3 regions of the Shewanella colwelliana genome follow, and region 3 is predicted to be linked to each of the others. Evidence: predicted binding sites of a transcription regulator. Region 3 holds the regulator's gene; each other region holds the start of a gene.

Region 1 (2,268 bases), on a different contig from region 3:
GCTGCCATGCCCGTGGGGATCCGACAATTCATCGCACCATCAAATTGTTCACGGGTCACCGATAACACCAGTTTCAACTGATCGCCATATTGCGCTTTTAAAGCCAATAACTCCTGGTAGTACGCAAGATCTGCTGCAAGCCGCACCCCATACACTAACACTAGGTGCTCAAAGCGTTGCCATGGCTGTTCCGTTCTCATCATCGAGACAAAGGGGCCGACTGCCGTGCCTGTCGCAAACAGCCACAGATCTCGACCTTGTTGCGGAAGCTCATCTAAGGTCATAAAACCACTGGCTTTAGTTGAGATATCGATACTGTCACCAACTTGCAACGCCTGTAAGTTGGGAGACAACTGCCCCTCCTCGACGCTTACAGCCAAGACCTCTAAATAGTCATCAGACGGCGCATTAACCAAGGAGTAAGCTCTAGCAATACGCTTACCATCAATATGTTGAGAAAGCTTGATAAACTGCCCAGCGATAAAAGGCGCTATGTCAGCCGACAATTTTAAAGTGAAAAGTTGATGATTCCAATCAATACGCGCTATCACCTTAGCCTCTTGCCACATATATCCACCTTATCGTCATATTATCTATCTTGGCTTTAAACCATCATTAACCTTATATTTACTCGAGTCAAGATAACAAAAAGCCCCTAAATAGTAGGGGCTTATAAAGAAAGTACTTACTGTTTACCATTACTATGAGGTTGGGGCCTCGGGCTCGGAAAAACTGTCCCTAAATGCTTGCAACCCCTCCTGCACTAGACTGTAAGTTTGATCGACACCATCAGCAATATCTCCCTCTAGCACTTTTAATCCCGACAATATATCTTTGGCCTCATCAAACCCTTGATCAATAGCCCCGCCAATTTTATCCATGAAAGAGTTCAACTGCTCATCAAACGAGAGTCCACTATTTTGCTCTTGATGGATAGCAAAAAACTGAGTCGCAAAGCTAACTATACGTTCAGCAGTTGCTTCCGGTGAGGTGTCTACTCCCTGTTCAACAGCAGTTTCAATTGCATGCTCGCCCATTGTTGGTGCCAGCTCTTCATTAATCGCTTCAATCGCAGCCTTATAAAGTAGCCGCATAGGTTCATTGCTTGAGCTTAAATTGACCTCTTGCTGCGCCGCGATAATGGCCGTGTTCATCATCTGTTTACTGGCAGCCAGAGCGGTTTTGTTTTTTGCCACCTCTGAGACTTGTTGGCCATGATTACCAGAAGTTTCAGTCTTGTTACGCGCAACTTCTGACACTGCGCCGCCGTGGTTCTTAATCTCCATTACAGCCTCACTTAATTTTAAAAGACGATAGCTTATCTCTAAGTATCGACCATTATTTAATCAACTTTAGTTTTTATCTTGTTTTATCAATAAAGATTGGATGATAGGCTAACTAATCGTGTCGCAACCACATTCACCATCCATAGAGATGATTCTTATGCATATAATTAAGTTATTGATCGCAGTTCTATTACTACAATCCGCGCCACTTGTCGCCGCTGAGCTGCATGAGTCAAAAACAGTAATATTGGTTAGGCATGCTGAGAAAGATAGCCAACGCCCCGATCCTGGGCTAACCGCAATAGGACAACAGCGCGCAATAGCACTAATGTCAACGCTTGAACGCACTCCACTATCGTTAGCAATCACCACCCAATTTCGCCGCACTCAAGAGACATTAGCGCCTCTTATCAGCGCTCGTAGCCTAAACCATGTCAGTGTCACTGCTAGCAAAAATATCGATGAGCATATCCAAGAGATCTCACAATTAGTGTCAGGAGCTAAAGGAAACGTGATTATTGCGGGTCACTCCAATACAGTTCCGCTTATCATAGCTGCACTCGGAGGGCCTACATTGGCCAATTTATCAGAAGATGAATATGACAAGTTATTCATTTTAACCTTACCTAATGAAGGGGCATTAAGTATAGTTATAACCCAATACGGTCTAAGTTCGGGCAATGAATAACCGCTATATATATTTTAGTTCGATAAGGCTAGATTTATGCGCCATAATTGACTACATTAGCAAATTATGGACAAAAGACGTGAAGCTACGTCTGAACTGGAGGATCTGGTGAGTAACTCTTTTTTTGATTCAGCGGGTAAGAGTAAACCATTATCTGTAAGCTGCCAAAATTGCGATAGATTAACCGTTATTGAAGGAGAGACTATCTGCTTCAAAGGAGGGGAAATCATTCGACTAACCCCTTATGAGTCCGACACTAATAAACTCAGCCTTTTGTGTGATGGCTGGAAAACC
Region 2 (2,268 bases), on a different contig from region 3:
TACCCAGCCATTACACAAGGCGTAAAGAAAAAGCGATCGTGCTAAACGATGTTTCAAGCTGCCTGTAGGGTGGGTGCTCTCATCTTTAAGGTAGATGTCAATCCCGGTCAGGCAGGCAATATCCAATTTGATCAAGTGGGTGTCTGCACTGCGTTGATAATCGGCTTCAATTTTAGCGATTGCTTGGTTTACCCATGATCTTTCCATTGTTATTCCTGTAACGAATTGATTAAGAAATATGAACTCTATTGCTTGGACATTAATACCGTAACCGAAGGTACTTTATAAAATGATAGCACCACAGCAGCCCCCAATCTTGATACGTTGCGCCTCAAAAAGGGAATTAAGGTAACAAGATCCACCATCTTAGATAATCGCATCATACTCAATTTAAAAAGGTAATTCAGTAGTTGGTATGTAAAGTATGTGGTAGGGATGTTACGACAGTAAGCTGGGGAGCTTGGCAAGCTATATAGCGACATTGAGGTTATCAATTACATGATGCACTGTTTATGCGTGTGGCTTGTTAAGTAACGGGTGTGCTTATTTGTTGATTGGATAGCTGATAATGGACGGTAATAGCAGTAAACGGACGATAATAACAATAAAGAATATAAGGTGCTGGTTTGGGTATTGTTTTTGTAGATATGTTACGAAGAGATACTTTGAGCGAAGAGTGCGAAATGGTGGAGGGAGAAGGATTCGAACCTTCGAAGGCTGAGCCGTCAGATTTACAGTCTGATCCCTTTGGCCACTCGGGAACCCCTCCACGTGTATCGCTTAAAACCAATTTAATAATAAGATAAAGATGGTGGAGGGAGAAGGATTCGAACCTTCGAAGGCTGAGCCGTCAGATTTACAGTCTGATCCCTTTGGCCACTCGGGAACCCCTCCACGAATATCTCTATATCAAATTGCCGCAAATGGTGGAGGGAGAAGGATTCGAACCTTCGAAGGCTGAGCCGTCAGATTTACAGTCTGATCCCTTTGGCCACTCGGGAACCCCTCCTCAATTGCGGCGGCAATAGTAGTCAGAAACAGCCGCAGTGTAAAGGCCATAATTGAAATTATTTCTAAAGTTTCTGTTCAAGCGGTCGATTAAATAGCAACAGGCTGTTTAATCGATGTTTTTTTATGCAAACAACGCAAGTATTACTTTCAGAAGCTCATTTAGGCACCAAACTCAATCACGCCATCTCTGGTGAGCGTAGAGGAGAGTTCGGTTTGCTGTTGGCAATGTTGTCGGCCGATGCGCGTGACATGGCACAGTTCCATCTTAAAGGTTCGGACAGAGAGATTGAGCAACGTTTACATGAACAGTTTGAACTGCCTAAATCGCAGCCGCTATTAAGTGATATGTCTAAAGAACAGGTGATAGATCATAGCCTAGTATTTCAGCAGCAGGGGCTCGCCGCATTTCACTTATCGCAATGTTTGCAACCAGAGGCCGTCGTAACAAGGGGGGCTGTCCCGATAGAGGTGAGCCAAGTATTGGCAAACTGTTCATTGGTTAGCAAGGCTAAATATACGGGTGATCTGACAGATGAGGATCTGTCGATTAATACGCCGCACTTTGTTGACCAGCTCGTTCAACAGCGCTTACTTGCAGAAATAATTGTTTAGTTATGAACTGCGTCTCGAACTCATAGGCCAGTTGATACTATAATTATGCCTATTAACACCACATAGAAGTTAGCGATGAAAAACATTCAAAAAGCACAGTCAAATTTAGTGAATGACACCTGTACAGATTGCGGTAGTTACGCCGATATTGGTGCAGTGATTGACGAGTATGATACGCAATTAGTCATTGAAAGAGTTGGAGACGATGCCAAGGAACAAGCACAGCAATTAATTGATCTGGCTTGTAAACGATTTGGTGACCTTCAGTGCTTAGTTTCCGAAACTGAAGGGGGCGTAAGTCTCACTATCACGTTTAACTACAGTGCAGAAAAAATGATCTTCCAACTTGAAAATAACCTTTGATTATTATCAAGATATTAGTATTGAAAAGCCTATGGCGCATGGTGTAGTCTACCGTCGAATAGCAAAAAAATAACATCAGTGAAACTTTTGGCTGTCATTTGACGGCTTTACCTCAGCAGCAACCATTTTTCCGCTGCTGGCTTTAGGATGATATGAGCAAACGCCAATACCAATACCTGTTAGAGTCGATCGTGAACTCGGTAGAAAAACAGGAAGGACAATTTGAAGAAACCGCTCAGTTAGCCGTTAGTCTGCTCACTGACGCGCTTCCTATTGGCGGTG
Region 3 (2,268 bases):
GTATCAGGTGGTAAAGGTGGCGTTGGTAAAACTAGCGTATCAATCAATACCGCGGTCTCGTTGGCGGAAAAGGGCAAGCGTGTGCTTGTGCTCGACGCTGACCTTGGCTTAGCTAATGTCGATGTGATGTTAGGCTTAAGGGCTGAACGTAATCTTTCTCATGTACTTTCTGGTGATGCAGACCTTGACGATATTATTGTCAGAGGCCCAAAAGGTATCGGGATTATACCTGCTACATCAGGTACGCAAGCCATGGTAGAGCTGACACAAGCACAGCATGCTGGACTGATTCGTGCTTTTAGTGAGATGCGCACACAGTTTGATATATTAATTGTCGACACGGCTGCAGGTATCTCTGATATGGTGCTGAGCTTTTCTCGTGCGTCACAAGATGTGTTGATCGTTGTGTGCGATGAACCGACATCGATCACCGATGCGTATGCGTTGATCAAGATCCTAAGTCGCGAGCATGGGGTGTTCCGTTTCAAAATTGTTGCAAATATGGTGAGAAGTCTACGCGAAGGTATGGAATTGTTTGCTAAACTAAGCAAAGTAACCGATCGTTTTCTCGATGTCGCACTTGAACTCGTTGCAACGATTCCATTTGATGAAAACCTCAGAAAATCAGTTCGTAAACAAAAATTGATAGTAGAAGCGTTCCCTAAATCGCCAGCATCAATTGCATATCATGGATTGGCCAATAAAATCATTAGTTGGCCAGTACCGCAACAACCTGGTGGGCATTTAGAGTTCTTTGTAGAAAGGTTGGTCCAACGTCCAGAGTACCAAGAGGATCGTGCGAGTGAGTAAAGCCTCAGCGTATACTTGTTTAGATAATAAAGCTTCTATCGTTGAACAGTATGCACCGTTGGTTAAAAGGATTGCTCATCATTTGTTAGCGCGGTTGCCCGCTTCTGTTCAATTGGATGACCTGTTACAGGCTGGCATGATGGGATTGTTAGAAGCCTCATCAAAATTTGACGGCAGTAAAGGTGCAAAGTTTGAAACGTTTGCAGGCATACGTATTCGAGGCTCAATGCTCGATGAAATACGCCGCGGAGACTGGGTTCCACGCTCTGTACATCGCAATCAACGTCGTGTCGCACAAGTGATAGATGAGCTAGAACAGGAGTTAGGTCGTGATGCAAAAGACAATGAAATTGCAGACCGACTTGATATGACACTGGATGAGTACCATCATATTCTTAATGATGTATCGGTTGGAAAAGTAGTTGGGATTGAAGATCTTGGGGTTTCGGTCGATGTAATAAGACATGATGAAGAATCCCAAGATGATGCATTCGAGGCGCTTGCTGAAACTCAGTTTCATGAAGCCTTGGTAGAAGCCATCAAACTTTTACCAGAAAGAGATGGTTTAGTTTTGTCGTTATATTATGACGAAGCATTAAATTTAAAAGAGATTGGTGCAGTACTTGATGTTAGCGAGTCTCGAGTTAGCCAGATACATAGTCAGGCAATGCTCAGGCTAAAGGCTAAACTTAAGCATTGGACCAAAATATAACGATTACATGAGCAAAATAAAAACAGCTCCGCGGAGGAAACCTTGGACAAGAATATGAAGATTCTCGTTGTTGACGACTTTTCGACAATGAGGCGTATCATCAAGAACTTGTTAAGAGACTTGGGTTTTAACAATACTCAGGAAGCAGATGACGGGTCAACGGCGTTGCCGATGTTGCAAAAAGGCGATTTTGACTTTGTTGTTACCGATTGGAACATGCCTGGTATGCAGGGGATCGATCTATTGAAAGCGATCCGTGCCGATGACGAACTTAAGCACATACCTGTATTGATGGTAACTGCGGAAGCGAAAAGGGAACAGATCATTGCAGCAGCCCAAGCTGGTGTAAATGGTTATGTGGTTAAACCTTTTACTGCAGCGACATTGAAAGAGAAGTTAGACAAAATTTTCGAACGACTCGGTTAATCAAGGTTAAGCTATGCAGGCAGAAACTTCAGGGCTGATTAGTTTAGCGCAAGCAAAGCAACTCGTAGAGTTGCTTCAAGCTAATGAGCAAGAACAAGCTGACGAGATAGTTAGAGAACTCGCCACCCCTATTCAAAAAGAGCTTTTTGATGAGGTCGGCCGTCTAACACGTCAACTTCATAGCGCTATCGTTGACTTTCAGGTTGATGGTCGCTTAGTCGAGTTGGCTAATAGCGAAATACCAGATGCCAAAGAACGGCTTAACTATGTTATTGATATGACAGAACAAGCTGCAAATAAGACGATGGATGCGGTCGAAG

What was found. Region 3 encodes FliA, which starts transcription of late flagellar genes. Its sites were predicted from a motif close to CTAAAGNTNNNNNNNNNNNNGCCGATA; they were not measured.
Region 1: the regulator FliA is predicted to act here: its motif matches at 1,330-1,356, upstream of BEL05_RS15890 (DUF5610 domain-containing protein).
Region 2: the regulator FliA is predicted to act here: its motif matches at 1,074-1,100, upstream of BEL05_RS00325 (VC2046/SO_2500 family protein).

The regions. Positions count from the first base shown of each region.
Region 1 covers NZ_MCBT01000046.1:93,256-95,523, reverse strand. Annotated here, with positions in the region: gene BEL05_RS15895 (ferredoxin--NADP reductase) at 1-569, opposite strand, end outside; gene BEL05_RS15890 (DUF5610 domain-containing protein) at 702-1,286, opposite strand; gene BEL05_RS15885 (phosphoglycerate mutase family protein) at 1,444-1,974, shown strand; gene BEL05_RS15880 (hypothetical protein) at 2,083-2,268, shown strand, end outside.
Region 2 covers NZ_MCBT01000001.1:63,056-65,323, reverse strand. Annotated here, with positions in the region: gene BEL05_RS00345 (PLP-dependent cysteine synthase family protein) at 1-207, opposite strand, end outside; tRNA gene BEL05_RS00340 (tRNA-Tyr) at 685-769, opposite strand; tRNA gene BEL05_RS00335 (tRNA-Tyr) at 810-894, opposite strand; tRNA gene BEL05_RS00330 (tRNA-Tyr) at 925-1,009, opposite strand; gene BEL05_RS00325 (VC2046/SO_2500 family protein) at 1,135-1,623, shown strand; gene BEL05_RS00320 (DUF406 family protein) at 1,699-1,986, shown strand; gene BEL05_RS00315 (sensor domain-containing phosphodiesterase) at 2,139-2,268, shown strand, end outside.
Region 3 covers NZ_MCBT01000018.1:116,305-118,572, reverse strand. Annotated here, with positions in the region: gene BEL05_RS07225 (MinD/ParA family protein) at 1-810, shown strand, start outside; gene BEL05_RS07220 (RNA polymerase sigma factor FliA) at 803-1,522, shown strand; gene cheY (chemotaxis response regulator CheY) at 1,565-1,948, shown strand; gene BEL05_RS07210 (protein phosphatase CheZ) at 1,962-2,268, shown strand, end outside.